One region of the Massilia sp. DD77 genome, then DNA from elsewhere that is predicted to be linked to it. Evidence: predicted binding sites of a transcription regulator. Region 1 holds the regulator's gene; the other holds the start of a gene.

Region 1 (7,463 bases):
CCGTCTCCGGCCCGGCCTCGAGCTTCTCGCCGCTGCGGCGCAGGGTCGTCACCTCGGCCCCCACTTCATCCAGCCGCAGTTCCGCCAGCCGCTTGCCGACCGCCGCGGCGCCATCGCTCAGGGTCACCGAATGCAGGCGCACATAGGTGTGCTCGGGATCGTCCGTGATGTCGCCGGACCCGTGGAAGTAACCGCGCAGCGCCGCATAGCGTTCGTCGCGCGCGGCTTGCACCCGGTGCACCACGCGCCGCAGGGGCACGCCCAGCATCACCAGCGCGTGCGAGGCGAGCATCAGGCTGCTCTCCAGCGCTTCCGGCACCACCTCGGTGGCGCCGGCGGCCTTGAGGAGATCGAGGTCGCTGTCGTCGTGGCTGCGCACGATCACCGGCAGGTTCGGCGCCAGCTCGTGCACCAGGTGCAGCAGCTTGAGGGCCAGGCGGGTGTCGGCGAAGGTGATCACCAGGGCGCTGGCGCGGTTGACGCCGGCCGCGATCAGGGCTTCGCGGCGCGAAGCGTCGCCGTAGGAGACATTGGCGCCGGCGGCGCGCGCTTCCTGCACCCGTTCCGGGTCCAGGTCGAGCGCGTACCAGGGCAGCTTTTCCTCGCTCAGCAGGGTCGCCAGGCTCTGGCCGCTGCGCCCGAAGCCGGCGATGATCACGTGTTTTTGCGTCTTCATGGTGCGCGTCGCCAGCTGGGTCAGCGCCAGCGACTGCATCATCCACTCGTTGGCCGCGACCTTCATGACGATCTTGTCCATGTTGGCGATCATGAAGGGCGCCACCAGCATCGACAGCACCATCGAGGCCAGCACCAGCTGCATCAGGAAGGGATCGATCAGCTTCGAATCCGAGGCCAGGTTGAGCAGCACGAAGCCGAATTCGCCGGCCTGGGCCAGCGCCAGGCCGGTGCGCATCGAGACCCCGTCCGAGGAGCCGAACAGCTTGGCGAGGCCGGCGATCAGCGCGAACTTGAGCAGCACCGGCAGCACCAGCAGCGCCAGCACCAGCCACCAGTTGGCCAGCACCATCTGCAGGTCGAGCAGCATGCCGATGGTGATGAAGAACAGCCCCAGCAGCACGTCGCGGAAGGGTTTGATGTCTTCTTCCACCTGGTGCTTGTACTGGGTCTCGGAAATCAGCATGCCGGCCACAAAGGCCCCCAGCGCCAGCGACAGGCCGGCCTGCTCGGTGATCCAGGCCCCGCCCAGGGTCACCAGGAGCAGGTTGAGCATGAACAGCTCCTGCGAGCGGCGCTTGGCCACCACCGTGAACCAGCGCCGCATCAGCTTCTGGCCGAAGAACAGCAGCAGGGCCAGCACCGCGGCCGCCTTCAGGGCCGCCAGGCCGAGGGTGGCCGGCAGGTCTTCCGGGTTGCGCGCCAGCGAGGGAATCAGGATCAGGAGCGGCACCACCGCCAGGTCCTGGAACAGCAGGATGCCGATGATGCGGCGTCCGTGCTCGCTCTCGAGCTCGAGGCGCTCGGTGATCATCTTGACCACGATCGCGGTCGAGGACATGGCCAGCGCCCCGCCCAGGGCGAGGGCGGCCTGCCAGCTGATGTTCAGCTGCGGCGTGAGCATGGAGATCAGCTGCCCGAACAGCATGGTGGCCACAATGGTCAATACGACTTGCGCCATGCCCAGCCCGAAGACGATGCGCCGCATCGCCTTGAGCTGGGCCAGGGAGAATTCCAGTCCAATGGAGAACATCAGGAACACGACGCCGAATTCGGCCAGCGCGTGGGTGGCCGGGCTGTCGTCGGCCAGGGCCAGGGCATGGGGGCCGATCAGCACGCCGACGGCGAGGTAGCCGAGCATCGGCGGCAGGTGGAGCATGCGGAAAGCAACCACGCCGAGCACGGCGCAGCCCAGCAGGAGCAGGGTCAGTTCAAGTCCGGAATGCATCGGCCCTGTTCCAGTCCTTAGGACGGTCGGTGTTGTTGTTTGTTATGACTGGCAAGTTTTTTGCTTTCCCAATTCGTTTATACTTCTGGTATGAGTGTAACCGATGAAAAAACAATGCTGAAAAGTTTTGACGAGAGCCAGGCGCGCCGGCTCCTGGAACTGGGCCGCGAGACCCTGGCCATCGAGGCCGACGCGATCCGCGCCCTGCATGCGCGCCTGGGCGACGACGACAGTTTCGTGCGCGCCGCCGACCTGCTGTACGCCTGCAAGGGCAGGGTGGTGGTGTCCGGCATGGGCAAATCGGGCCACATCGCCCGCAAGATCGCCGCCACCCTGGCCTCGACCGGCACCCCGGCCATGTTCGTCCACCCGGGCGAGGCCGCCCACGGCGACCTGGGCATGGTCACGCCGAACGACGTCTTCATCGCCATCTCGAACTCGGGCGAGTCGAGCGAGCTGCTCGACATCCTGCCGGCGGTCAAGCGCATGGGCACCCACGTGATCGCCCTGACCGGCAAGCCGGCCTCGCGCCTGGCGCTGCTGGCCGAGGTCCACCTGAACATCGCGGTGGACAAGGAAGCCTGCCCGCTGAACCTGGCCCCGACCACCAGCACCACCGTCACCCTGGCCATGGGCGACGCCCTGGCCGTGGCCCTGCTCGATGCGCGCGGCTTTCGCGAGGAAGACTTCGCGCTGTCGCACCCGGGCGGCGCCCTGGGCCGCCGCCTGCTGACCCACGTGCGCGACGTGATGCGCAGCGGGGCGGCGATCCCGGTCGTGGCGCCCGAGGTGCCGCTGGCCAAGGCCCTGCTCGAGATCACCCAGAAGGGCATGGGCATGACCGCCGTGGTCGACGCCGACAACCGCCCGATCGGCGTGTTCACCGACGGCGACCTGCGCCGCCTGATCGAGCGCATGCACGACTTCTCGAACCTCACCATCCGCGACGTCATGCACGCCAACCCGCGCCGCGTGCATCCGGAGCAGCTGGCGGTGGACGCCGTCGCCGTGATGGAGGAATTCCGCATCAACCAGATGCTCGTGGTGGACGCGGACGACCGCCTGGTCGGCGCCCTGCACATCCACGACCTGACCCGCGCCAAGGTGATCTGATGCTGCCGCTCGCACACATGGAACGGGCCGCGCGCGTCAAGGTGATGATCTTCGACGTCGACGGCGTGCTCACCGACGGCAGCCTCACCTACGGCCCGGACGGCGAAGTCACCAAGACCTTTAACGTGCTGGACGGCCTGGGCATCCAGCTGCTGAACAAGACCGGCGTCCAGACCGCCATCATCAGCGCGCGCAACTCGCCGATCGTGGTCAAGCGCGCCGCCGACCTGGGCATCACCCACGTCTGGCAGGGCTTCCACGACAAGCGCATCGGCTTCGCCGAGCTGCTCGCCAAGACCGGCGTGACGCCGGAAGAGTGCGGCTACATCGGCGACGACGTGATCGACCTGCCGCTGTTCACGCGCGTGGGCTTCGCGGTCACCGTGCCCTCGGGCCACCCGGAAGTCCAGCACCGCGCCCACTACGTGACGCGCAACGCGGGCGGCCGCGGCGCCGTGCGCGAGGTGTGCGACCTGGTGATGCGCGCCCAGGGCACCTACGAACAGGCGCTCGCGCCTTACTTCGCCTGAGCATGCGATGGTCGGCTACCTGAACAACAAGCGCACCGCGCACCGCTGGAAGCTCCTGACGATCATGATGATCGCGGTCTTCTGCGCCTTCGGCAGCTTCTGGCTGCTGCAGGCCTTCGACGGCGACGACGCCGGCGCGCGCCTTGGCGGGCCGCCGACGGAGCCCGACTACATCGTCGAGAACTTCTCCTTCGTGCGCATGACCGAGGGCGGCCAGCCGAGCTACGTGGTGTCGGGCAAGCGCCTGACCCATATCCCCGAGGGCGACGTCTCGACCGTGGTGCAGCCGGTGCTGCGCGGTGTCGAGCCGGGCCGTCCGCCGATGACGGTCACCGCCGACCGCGCCCGCATTTATCACCAGGAACACCGCGTCGACATGCTCGGCAACGTCGACCTGCAGCGTGCGCGCACCGCCAGGTCGGAAGCGCTGCGCGTGCGCACCCAGGCGCTCACCGCCTTGCCGGACGAAGAAATCCTCAAGACCGATCAGCCGATCGAGATGCAGCTGGGCGCTTCCAGCGTACGCGGCACCGGCATGGTGGCCAACAACGCGACCCAGAAGATGCACATCGCCAGCCGCGGCCAGATCGTCTATCCGCCACGCGCGCGCCAATAGGCCGTTCATGACAGCGCCGCGTCAACCCAGGACCAGAACATGATGAAGAAACACCTCGCTGCCCTTTGCCTTTCCCTGCTGTCGCTCCCGGCTTTCGCCGAGCGCGCCGATTCGCTCAAGCAGGCCGTCATCAATTTCGACTCGCTCGACGTCGACGAGGTCACCCAGACCCGTATCCTGACCGGCAACGTGGTCGTCACCCGCGGCACCCTGGTGCTCAAGTCGGACCGCGCCCTGGTCAAGGAAACGCCGGAAGGCTACATGAGCGTGACCCTGACCGCGAACCCGGGCAAGGTCGCCACCTTCCGCCAGAAGCGCGACGGCGGCCCCGACCTGTGGGTCGAAGGCCAGGCCCAGCGCATCGAATACGACGAACGCATCGAGATGGTCAAGCTTTTCTCGGACGCCGTGGTCAAGGAACTCGAGAGCAAGCGCGTGACCAACGAGATCAATGCGCCCTTCATCTCCTACGACAACCGCAAGGAAGTCGCCAGCGTGCGCAACGACGCCAGCGGCCAGAGCAAGGTCGGCGGCGGACGCGGCACCCTGATCCTGGCGCCCAAGCGCGCCGCGCCGGCGCCGGCGGCGGCACCCGCGGCGGGCAAGCAATGATGGAGGCACGCGACAGCGGCAGCACCCTGATCGTCAAGGGCCTGCAGAAGAGCTACGGCAAGCGCCTGGTGGTGCGCGACGTCTCGCTGCAGGTCGAGTGCGGCGAGGTGGTCGGCCTGCTGGGCCCGAACGGCGCCGGCAAGACCACGTCCTTCTACATGATCGTCGGCCTGGTGCCTTCAGACGCCGGCTCGATCGACATCAACGGCACCGACATCTCGAGCCTGCCGATCCACCGGCGCGCGGTGCTGGGCCTGTCCTACCTGCCGCAGGAAGCCTCGGTGTTCCGCAAGCTGACCGTGGAGGAGAACATCCGCGCGGTGCTCGAGCTGCAGCAGGTCGACGGCCGGCCGCTGAGCAAGGAACAGATCGGCGAACGCCTCGACACCCTGCTGGCCGACCTGCAGATCGAGAAGCTGCGCGAGAACCCGGCCATGTCGCTCTCGGGCGGCGAGCGCCGCCGCGTGGAAATCGCGCGCGCGCTGGCCACCAACCCGCGCTTCGTGCTGCTGGACGAGCCCTTCGCGGGCGTCGACCCGATCGCCGTGATCGAGATCCAGCGCATCGTGCGCTTCCTGAAAGAGCGCAAGATCGGTGTCCTGATTACCGACCACAATGTCCGCGAGACGCTCGGCATCTGCGATCGCGCCTACATCATCAACCAGGGGGCCGTGCTGGCCTCGGGCCGGCCGGACGACATCATCGCGAATGAGTCCGTGCGCCGCGTCTACCTGGGCGAACACTTCCGCATGTAGAAGACATGAAACAATCCCTGCAACTCCGCACATCGCAGCATCTTGCACTGACGCCCCAGCTGCAGCAGTCGATCCGCCTGTTGCAGTTGTCCACGCTCGAACTGCACCAGGAGATCGAGCAGATCCTGTCCGATAACCCCTTGCTCGAACGGCTGGACGATCCGCTCGACCGCTCGGTGCGGCTGCTGGCCGACGGCGCGATCAACAACGCGCCTCCCAACGGCGAGGCGCCGGCGCCGGCCGCCCCGGCGCAGGAAGGCGAAGCCGCGCCCGCGGCATCCAGCGAAGCCGGCGAGGGTTTCGAGGGCGGCGACGCCGAACGCGACGCGTCGGACGCCGACTGGGGCTCGGGCGGCGGCTCCGGCGGGGGCGAGGACGAGGATGGCCGCCCGCAGCTGGAGGCGAGCGCCATCAACCTGCGCGAGCACCTGATGGAACAGATCCGCGTCACCGGCTGCTCCGCGCGCGACCGCGCGCTGGCCGAGCTGGTGATCGACGCGCTCGACGACAACGGCTACCTGGAAGAACCGCTGGACGAGATCCATGCCCGCCTGCCGGAAGAGCTCGAGATCGACATGGACGAGCTGCGCTGCGCCCTGGCATTGGTGCAGAGCCTGGATCCGGTGGGCGTGGGTGCGCGCAGCGCGGGAGAATGCCTGGCGCTGCAGATCCGCCGCATGCCGGGCGTGCCGATGGTGACGCGGCGCCTGGCGCTGAAGATCGTCGAAGGCTACCTGAGCTGGTTCGCCCAGCGCGAGTACAGCAAGCTCAAGAAGGCGCTGGACTGCGACGACGAAGACCTGCGCGAAGTGCAGGCCGTAGTGCGCCAGTGCAATCCTCACCCGGGCGCGGCCTTCGCGTCGAACGTGTCAGACTACGTGGTACCGGATGTGATCGTGCGCCGCGCCAAGAACGGCTGGGCCGTGATGCTGAACCCGGATGTGATGCCGCGCCTGCGCGTGAACAGCCTCTACGCCTCGCTCATGAAGCAGGGCAAGTGCGAAGGGCAGATGAATTCGCAGTTGCAAGAAGCCAAGTGGCTGATCAAGAACATGCGCCAGCGTTTCGATACCATCCTGCGCGTGGCCGAGGCCATTGTCGAGCGACAGAAGAACTTTTTCTCCCACGGCGCGGTTGCCATGCGGCCCCTTGTTTTACGTGAGATAGCTGATACACTAGGCCTACACGAAAGCACAATTTCTCGTGTTACAACGCAGAAGTACATGCTGACCCCGCACGGCATGTTCGAGTTGAAATACTTCTTCGGAAGCCATGTCGCCACCGAAGCGGGGGGAGAAGCCTCCTCGACGGCGATCCGCGCTCTCATCGCGCAATTGACAGGAGCAGAAGACCCTAAGAATCCTTTATCCGACAGCAAGATCGCGGAGATGCTCGGGGAACAAGGCATGGTCATTGCGCGCAGGACGGTCGCCAAATACCGTGAAGCGCTCAAGATCCCTCCCGTCAGCCTCCGCAAAGCTTTGTAACAGCGTTGCCCACTCCCGCCTTGTGCCTGGGCGGCGCGCCTTTTCAAAGGAGTGTGTATGAACCTCACAATCAGTGGCCACCATCTCGAAGTGACTCCCGCTATCCGTGAATATGTTCAGAATAAGCTCGAGCGCATCATCCGGCATTTCGATCAAGTGATCGACACCCACGTCTTCCTTGCCGTCGACAACCTCACTGAAAAAGAAAAAAGGCAAAAAGCTGAAATCAATGTCCAGGTGTCCGGCAAGACCCTGCACGTGGCCAGTGTCGCCCAAGACCTGTATGCCGCAATCGACACGCTGATGGACAAGCTGGATCGACAGGTTCTGAAACACAAGCAGATGTTGAAAGACCATAACCACCAAGCGATCAAACGCTTGCCGGATCAAGGAAGCGAAGAAGCCGCTGCAGCCTGACCTGACAGGCAGCAGGGCACACCAGCTAAG
Region 2 (7,463 bases), on a different contig from region 1:
CCGGTGCGGTTGCCTTCGATCGACACATTGCATTCGTCGGCTTTCGAAAGACCGATCACGCGGTCGGTAATGCGTTTTGCTTGTTCCTGGTTCAGGGATTTCATCCGTGTCTCCTCATCCGATCTTGCGTGCGGTGTTAATCACATTGATGCCGTTGAAGCGCGTGGTGCTCGAGCCGTGCGACACGGCGCTGACCTGGCTCGGCTGGCCTTTGCCGTCGAAGAACGATCCGCCCATGCGCCAGTCGCGTTCGTCGCAGATGGCGCTGCAGGCGTTCCAGAACTCCTGGGTGTTCGACTGGTAGGCCACGTCTTCCAGCGGGCCGGCGATCTTGCCGTTTTTGATCTCGTAGAACAGGGTGCCGCCGAACTGGAAGTTGTAGCGCTGCTGGTCGATCGAGTAGGAACCGCGGCCGAGGATGTAGATGCCCTTCTTGACGTCCTTGATCATCTCGTCCGGGGTCAGGCGCGCCTTGCCCGGCTCCAGCGACACGTTGGGCATGCGCTGGAACTGGATCGTGCTCCAGCTGTCCGCGTAGGAGCAGCCGTGCGATTCCTTCTCGCCGATGATGTGGGCCTGGTCGCGCGTGGCCTGGTAGTTCACCAGTACGCCATTGCGGATGATGTCCCACTTCTTGGTCTTGACGCCTTCGTCGTCGTAGGCCACGTAGCCGAGCGAGCCCGGGGTGGTCTTGTCGGCGACGAAGTTGACGCGCTCATGGCCGTACTTGAATTTCTTCGTTTCCCACTTGTCGAGGGTGGCGAAGCTGGTGCCGGCGTAGTTGGCTTCGTAGCCGAGCACGCGGTCGAGTTCCGTCGGGTGGCCGACGTTTTCGTGGATGGTCAGGAACAGGTGTTCCGGCGACAGCACCAGGTCGTACTTGCCCGGCTCGACCGACTTGGCGCCGAGCTTCTGGCGCGCCTGCTTGCCAGCCAGGCGCGCGTCCTCGACGATGTCGTAGGAATCGGTGTACAGGGTGGTGACGCCGCCGGCGGCCATGACCTTGTGCTCGGGACGGGCGTCGAAGTACTCGTAGCCCATCGACACCGGTGCGCCCAGGCCGGCGCGCGAGCGGAACTTGCCGCTAGCCTTGTCGACGGCGGTAGCGTTGATCGGCGCCCACAGGCGGTGGATGTCCTGGTCGATGTAGGAGCCGTCGGTCGAGGCGAAGTACTTCTGCTGGTTGATCTGGAACAGCGAAGCGGTCATGAAGCTCGCGCCCGCGTCCATGCCGGCCTTGTTGGCGGCGATCAGCATGTCGGCCTTCTCCTTGACCGGCACGCTGCGCCAGTCCTTCTTGATCGGCGTGGCCCAGGCCACTTCGCCCACTCCCTTGACCGGCGCCAGGCGCACCGGCTCGGTCTGGAGCTTGGCGTTGGCCTTGGCGATGGCGACCGCCTGGCGCGCGGCATCCGCCACGCCGTCCGGGGTCATGTTGTTGGTCGAGGCGAAGCCGTAGGCGCCGTTGGCGATCACGCGCACGCCGACGCCGCTGGACTCGGTGTTGCTGATGTTCTCGACGTTCAGGTCGCGCGTGATGATGAACTGGTTCAGATAGCGGCCGATGCGCACGTCGCAATACGACGCGCCGGCCTTGGTGGCGGCGTTCAGGGCGACGTCGGCCAGGGCCTTCTTCGCCGCGGCGGCCATCGGGTTCAGGAGCTCGTCGGCGGCGATGGCGTTGCCGAAGACGGGGATGATCATGGCGCCCGCGGTGCCGGCGCCGACTTTGAGGAAGGTACGACGTTCCATGTTTGTTTTCCGTTAGCGTTCGCCCTGCCGCCAGCTTATGCCCGTCGTCTCCGCGAAGGCGGGGATCCAAGTTTTACGCCTACCGCTGCGCTACGAACTTGGGTCCCCGCCTGCGCGGGGATGACGGGCTAAGGGTGCGGGCTCACTGTTACGTGCTTCGGTGCTTAAACAGCGTCCGACAGCGACGTGAAGTTGAAGTCCCGAATCTTCATCGACGGAATCAGCATCGAATAATTCGCCTCATCCCCGCCGATCACCACCGGCTTGCCGATTTCCTCGATGTTGTTCAGCATCGTCACCGGACTCTCGTTGAAGCGGAAGTTCTTCACCGGGTGCTTGATCTTGCCGTTCTCCACGTAGAAGGTGCCGTCGCGGGTCAGGCCGGTCAGCAGCACCGATTGCGGGTCCACCATGCGGATGTACCAGGTGCGGGTGACCAGGATGCCCTTCTTGGTGTTGGCGATCAGCTCCGTGGTCGACTTGTCGGTGCCGGCCATGATGATGTTGCCGGCGCTGCCGACGGCGCGCTGGCCCTTTTTCTTGGCCCAGAACTGCGAGTAGTCGAGCGCATTGATGCGGCCGTCCTTCACCAGCTGCACGCGCTCGCGCGGCAGCATGTTGTTGTCCCACGGGAGCACCGGCACGTCCTTGTCCCACGGGTCGGACCAGATGTTGACCTGCTGGTCGAACAGCTTGTCGCCCAGGCGGTTCGCGCCGCCCTGCTTGGACAGGAAGCTGCGGCCCTCGTCGGCGCTGCGGGCGCTGAAGCCGTTCAGCATGAAGCCGACCAGGTCGCTGGTGGCGGCCGGTTCCATGATCACGGTGTAGCGCCCCGGCTCCAGCGCCTTGGCCTCGACCGAGCGCAGCGCCTTTTCGATCGCCACTTCGGCCGCTTCGCGCGGGTCGAATTTGGCGACGTCGCGCGCCGAGCGCTTCACCCAGCCGGAGCCGCGGCCGTCTTCGGTGCGCACGGTACAGGTGAAGTCGAGCGAGGTGGCGACCTGGTGGCCGAACACGCCGTTCGAGTTGGCGACGGTCTCGAAGGACGAGCGGTCGGTGAAGAAGCCGGCCGAGACCAGGCCCTTCTTGCGGCAGGCTTCCATCGCATAGGCCGCCGCCTGGGCGCGGTATTCCGGATCGATGTCGGCTGTGCGCTGGACGAAGGTCTCGGAGTTCTTGTAGCCGGTCTTGGCGATCGCGGGCATGAACTCCGGATTCGCCGGCGCCAGGCGCGCCAGGTCTTCGGCGCGGCGCACGGCGCGCTCGAGCGACTTGTCGTCGAACTCGTTGACGGTGGCGGTGCCCTGCTTGTTGCCGAAGGCGACCTGCACCTGCACGCGGGTGTCGTCGGCCAGGCCGGCGGTCGAGACGGCGTTGCGCGCAAAGCGGATGTTGCCGATGCGGCTGCCCTCGATGTTGACGATGCACTCGTCGGCCTTGGACAGCGACAGCACACGGTCGGTGATGCGCTTGGTTTGTTCCTGGGTCAAGATGCTCATGGGTCCCGTCCTTAGCCGATCTTGCGAGCGGTATTGATCACGTTGATGCCGTTGAAGCGCGTGGTCGAGGAACCATGCGAGACGATCGAGATCTGCGGCGGCTGGCCTTTGCCGTCGAAGAAGGAACCGCCCATGCGCCAGTCGCGCTCGTCGCAGATCGCGCTGCAGGCGCTCCAGAATTCCTGGGTGTTGGCCTGGTAGGCCACGTCTTCCAGCATCTGGCCGATCTTGCCGTCCTTGATCTCGTAGAACAGCTGGCCGCCGAACTGGAAGTTGTAGCGCTGCTGGTCGATCGAGAACGAGCCGTCGCCGACGATGTAGATGCCCTTCTTGATGCCCTTGACCATCTCGTCCGGGGTGAGCTTCTTCTTGCCGGCGGCCAGCGAGACGTTCGGCATGCGCTGGAACTGCACCGAATTCCAGCTGTCGGCGTAGGAGCAGCCGTGCGATTCGGCTTCGCCGATGATGTGGGCCTGGTCGCGGGTGGCCTGGTAGTTGACCAGGATGCCGTCCTTGATGATGTCCCACTGCTTGGTCTTGACGCCCTCGTCGTCATAGCCGACGCAGCCCAGCGAACCCGGCCGGGTCTTGTCGGCGTACAGGTTGACGATCGGCGCGCCGTACTTGAAGCTCTTGGTCTGCCATTTGTCCAGGGTGGCGAAGCTGGTGCCGGCGTAGTTCGCCTCGTAGCCCAGCACGCGGTCGAGTTCCGTCGGGTGGCCGACGTTCTCGTGGATGGTCAGCCACAGGTGTTCCGGCGACAGCATCAGGTCGTACTTGCCCGGCACGACCGACTTGGCGGTCAGCTTGCGCTTGGCGTCGCGGCCCGCGGCCTTGGCGTCCTCGATGATGTCGTAGCTCTCGGTGTACAGGGTGGCGACGCCGCCGGCGGCCTTGATCTTGTGCTCCGGGCGCGCGTCCAGGTATTCGTAGCCCTTGCCCACCGGGGAACTCAGGCCCGAGCGCGAGCGGAACTTGCCGGTGGCCTTGTCCACGGCGGTGGCCTGGAACGGCGCCCAGAGGCGGTGCACGTCCTGGTCGATGTAGGAGCCGTCGGTCGAGGCGAAGTACTTCTGCTGGTTCACCTGGAACAGCATCGACTGCATGAAGTTGGCGCCGTTGTCCATGCCGGCCTTGTTGGCGGCGATGAGCAGGTCGGCCTTTTCCTTGATCGGCACCGCGCGCCAGTCCTTCTTGATCGGGGTGGCCCAGGACACGTCGCCCACGCCCTTGACTGGTGCAAGGCGCACCGGTTCGGACTGCAGCTTGGCGTTGGCCTTGGCGATCGCCACCGCCTGGCGCGCCGCGTTGGCGATGCCGTCGCTCGACATGTCCGAGGTGGCGGCGAAGCCGTAGGCGCCGTTGCAGATCACGCGCACGCCCACGCCGGCCGACTCGGTGTTGGCGACGTTCTCGACATTCAGGTCGCGGGTGACGATGAACTGGTTCAGGTAGCGGCCGATGCGCACGTCGCAGTAGCTGGCGCCGGCCTTGGTGGCGGCGTTCAGTGCGACGTCGGCGAGCGCCTTCTTGGCGGCGACGGGCATGGTGCTGAGCAGTTCTTCCGCGGCGATCGCACGGCCGAACGGGACCAGCATCGAACCGAGCGCCATGCTGCTGAAATTGAGAAAAGTACGACGTTCCATAGGGTCTCCTGGGTATCCTCTCGGGCAGCGGTTCCGCCTGCACAGCACGGCGCCGCTCTTGTATGTACAGCGCTTCTGGGAACTTCGTCGTCTCCGATGAGGAAGACGGCAAACTTCTCAACCTTAGACTAAAGTTTTTGGTTAGGCAATCTTTATGCCACCACCCGAACGGCGTCAAGTGGCTGATTCGATGCCGTTCAACCGCGTCCGTCCAGGTGTCCGCGCACTGTCCGGCTGTCCGGTCCGGACAGGCCCGGACAATCGGACATATGCATGCACGACACGCTTGACTGCCCGGCCGCACTGCCCGATCATCAGCGCGGCGGCAGCGGCGTTCCGCCCTGCCGACGACAATCACCATGGAGACGCATCGATGAAACGACTGATCCTGGCCGCCATGCTGGCCACCGGACTGGCCGGCGCCGCGCAGGCGGACGACGCCCTGAAGGCCGCCATCGCCGGCGAACACCGCAGCGCCGCCAACAAGGCGCGCGACGTGTACCGCCATCCCTACGAGACCCTCAGCTTCTTCGGCATCAAGCCGAACATGACGGTGGTGGAACTGTCGCCCGGCGGCGGCTGGTACACCGAGATCCTCGCCCCCTACCTGCGCGACAAGGGCAAGCTGATCGTCGCCGGCGGCGCCATGGTGCCGGAAAACCGCGGCGCGATGGCGCTCAAGCAGAAGTTCGACGGCGCCCCGGCGGTCTACGGCAAGGCCGTGCCGGCCGTGTTCGCGCCGCCGTCCACCTACCAGATCGCGCCGCCGAACAGCGCCGACATGGTGCTCACCTTCCGCAACCTGCACAACTGGGTCGGCAACGGCGACGAAGCCTTCAAGAACACCCTGAAGGAAATCCACAAGGTGCTCAAGCCGGGCGGCGTGCTGGGCGTGGAAGAACACCGCCTGCCGGCCTCCATGCCGCAGGACGCCAAGGCATCGAGCGGCTACATGCACGAAGCCTGGGTCATCAAGACGATCGAGGGCGCAGGCTTCAAGCTGGCCGGCAAGTCCGAGGTCAACGCCAATCCGAAGGACACCGCCGATCATGAGAAAGGCGTGTGGACCCTGCCGCCGGTGCTGGCCAACAAGGACAAGGACCGCGAGAAGTACATGGCGATCGGCGAGAGCGACCGCATGACGCTCAAGTTCGTCAAGCAATAAGAAAGCCCGCCGGGGGAGCGGCGCCGCGGCCCCCCCGGTGACGATCGGTGTATTTCCATTTGCGCCGCAGGTGTATATTCTTCCGGTTGAGCACACACCACCGCAACCGAAGGAATTCATGAAAATCTACCGCCTTGCCGCCCTGGCGCTTGCCGCATCGAGCCTGGCCCACGCCCAGGACAGCACCCCGCAGACCACGCCCGTGCCGCCCGCCGCCACGACCCGGACCGCCGCGCCCGCACTGCCGGCGATCGAGGCCTCGGTGGTCAAGATCTTCTCGACCGTGCGCCGTCCCGATCCCTACAAGCCCTGGACCAAGTCCTCGCCGCAGGACATCACCGGCTCGGGCGTGATCATCGAGGGCAAGCGCATCCTGACCAACGCCCACGTGGTCAACTACGCCAGCCAGGTGGAAGTGCAGGCTTCGCAGTCGGGCGACAAGGTGTCGGCCAAGGTGGTCGCGATCGCGCGCGGCCTCGACCTGGCGGTGCTGGAACTGGAAGACCCCAGCTTCTTCGACAAGCGCCCGCCCGTGAGCCGCGCCGCGGTGCTGCCGGACGTGCGCGAGCAGGTGTTCGCCTACGGCTATCCGGTGGGCGGCAATTCGCTGTCGACCACCAAGGGCATCGTCTCGCGCGTGGAATTCGTGCCCTACACCTCGTTCAGCTCGGGCCTGCGCATCCAGATCGACGCGCCGATCAACCCCGGCAACAGCGGCGGCCCGGTGATCGCCGGCGACAAGATGATCGGCCTGGCCTTCTCGATGGCGGCCGGCGCCCAGAACATCGGCTACGTGATCCCGAACGAGGAGATCGAGCTGTTCCTGCGCGACGTGGCGGATGGCCGCTACGACGGCAAGCCGCTGCTGCACGACAGCATCCAGACCCTGGAGAACCCGGCCCTGCGCCAGTACCTCAAGCTCGACAAGTCGGTCGAGGGCGCGGTGGTGCACCGGCCCTACCGTACGGACTCCTCCTGGCCGCTGAAGGAATGGGACGTGGTCACCCACATCGGCGAGTTCCCGGTCGATAACCAGGCAATGGTGAAGCTGGGCTCCAACCTGCGCGTGCGCTTCCAGTACCGCATCCAGCAGGTGGCGAAGAACGGCAAGGTGCCGATGACCATCGTCCGCAACGGCAAGAGCATGAAGGTCGAGGTGCCGGCCACCGGTCCGCGTCCGCTCCTGATTCCGGACCTGAACGGCGGCTACCCGCCCTACTTCATCTATGGTCCGATCGTGTTCACCCGCGCCAGCGCCGAGTTCCTGAGCTTCATCGGCAACAACGCCGGCGCGATGCATGGCTATGCTTTCAACGCCAGCCCCTTGATCACGCGCCGCGGCGATTCGCCCGATGCCGAGCACGAGGAACTGGTGGTGATCAGCGCGCCCTTCTTCCCGCA

The links. The regulator sigma-54, encoded in region 1, starts transcription at its own class of promoters, with help from an activator protein. The targets are predictions, from matches to a motif close to TGGCANGNAANCTGCTTT.
Region 2: a site for sigma-54 is predicted at 5,040-5,057, ahead of V7778_RS01465 (TldD/PmbA family protein). Genes of this name have one in related genera too.

What each region holds. Positions count from the first base shown of each region.
Region 1 covers NZ_JBAMDH010000023.1:91,074-98,536, forward strand. The annotation lists gene V7778_RS15560 (monovalent cation:proton antiporter-2 (CPA2) family protein) at 1-1,903, opposite strand, end outside; gene V7778_RS15565 (KpsF/GutQ family sugar-phosphate isomerase) at 1,994-3,016, shown strand; gene V7778_RS15570 (KdsC family phosphatase) at 3,016-3,546, shown strand; gene lptC (LPS export ABC transporter periplasmic protein LptC) at 3,554-4,162, shown strand; gene lptA (lipopolysaccharide transport periplasmic protein LptA) at 4,202-4,774, shown strand; gene lptB (LPS export ABC transporter ATP-binding protein) at 4,774-5,529, shown strand; gene V7778_RS15590 (RNA polymerase factor sigma-54) at 5,535-7,016, shown strand; gene hpf (ribosome hibernation-promoting factor, HPF/YfiA family) at 7,074-7,433, shown strand.
Region 2 covers NZ_JBAMDH010000002.1:61,025-68,487, forward strand. The annotation lists gene V7778_RS01450 (TldD/PmbA family protein) at 1-104, opposite strand, end outside; gene V7778_RS01455 (TldD/PmbA family protein) at 115-1,752, opposite strand; gene V7778_RS01460 (TldD/PmbA family protein) at 1,917-3,251, opposite strand; gene V7778_RS01465 (TldD/PmbA family protein) at 3,263-4,897, opposite strand; gene V7778_RS01470 (class I SAM-dependent methyltransferase) at 5,271-6,062, shown strand; gene V7778_RS01475 (S1C family serine protease) at 6,181-7,463, shown strand, end outside.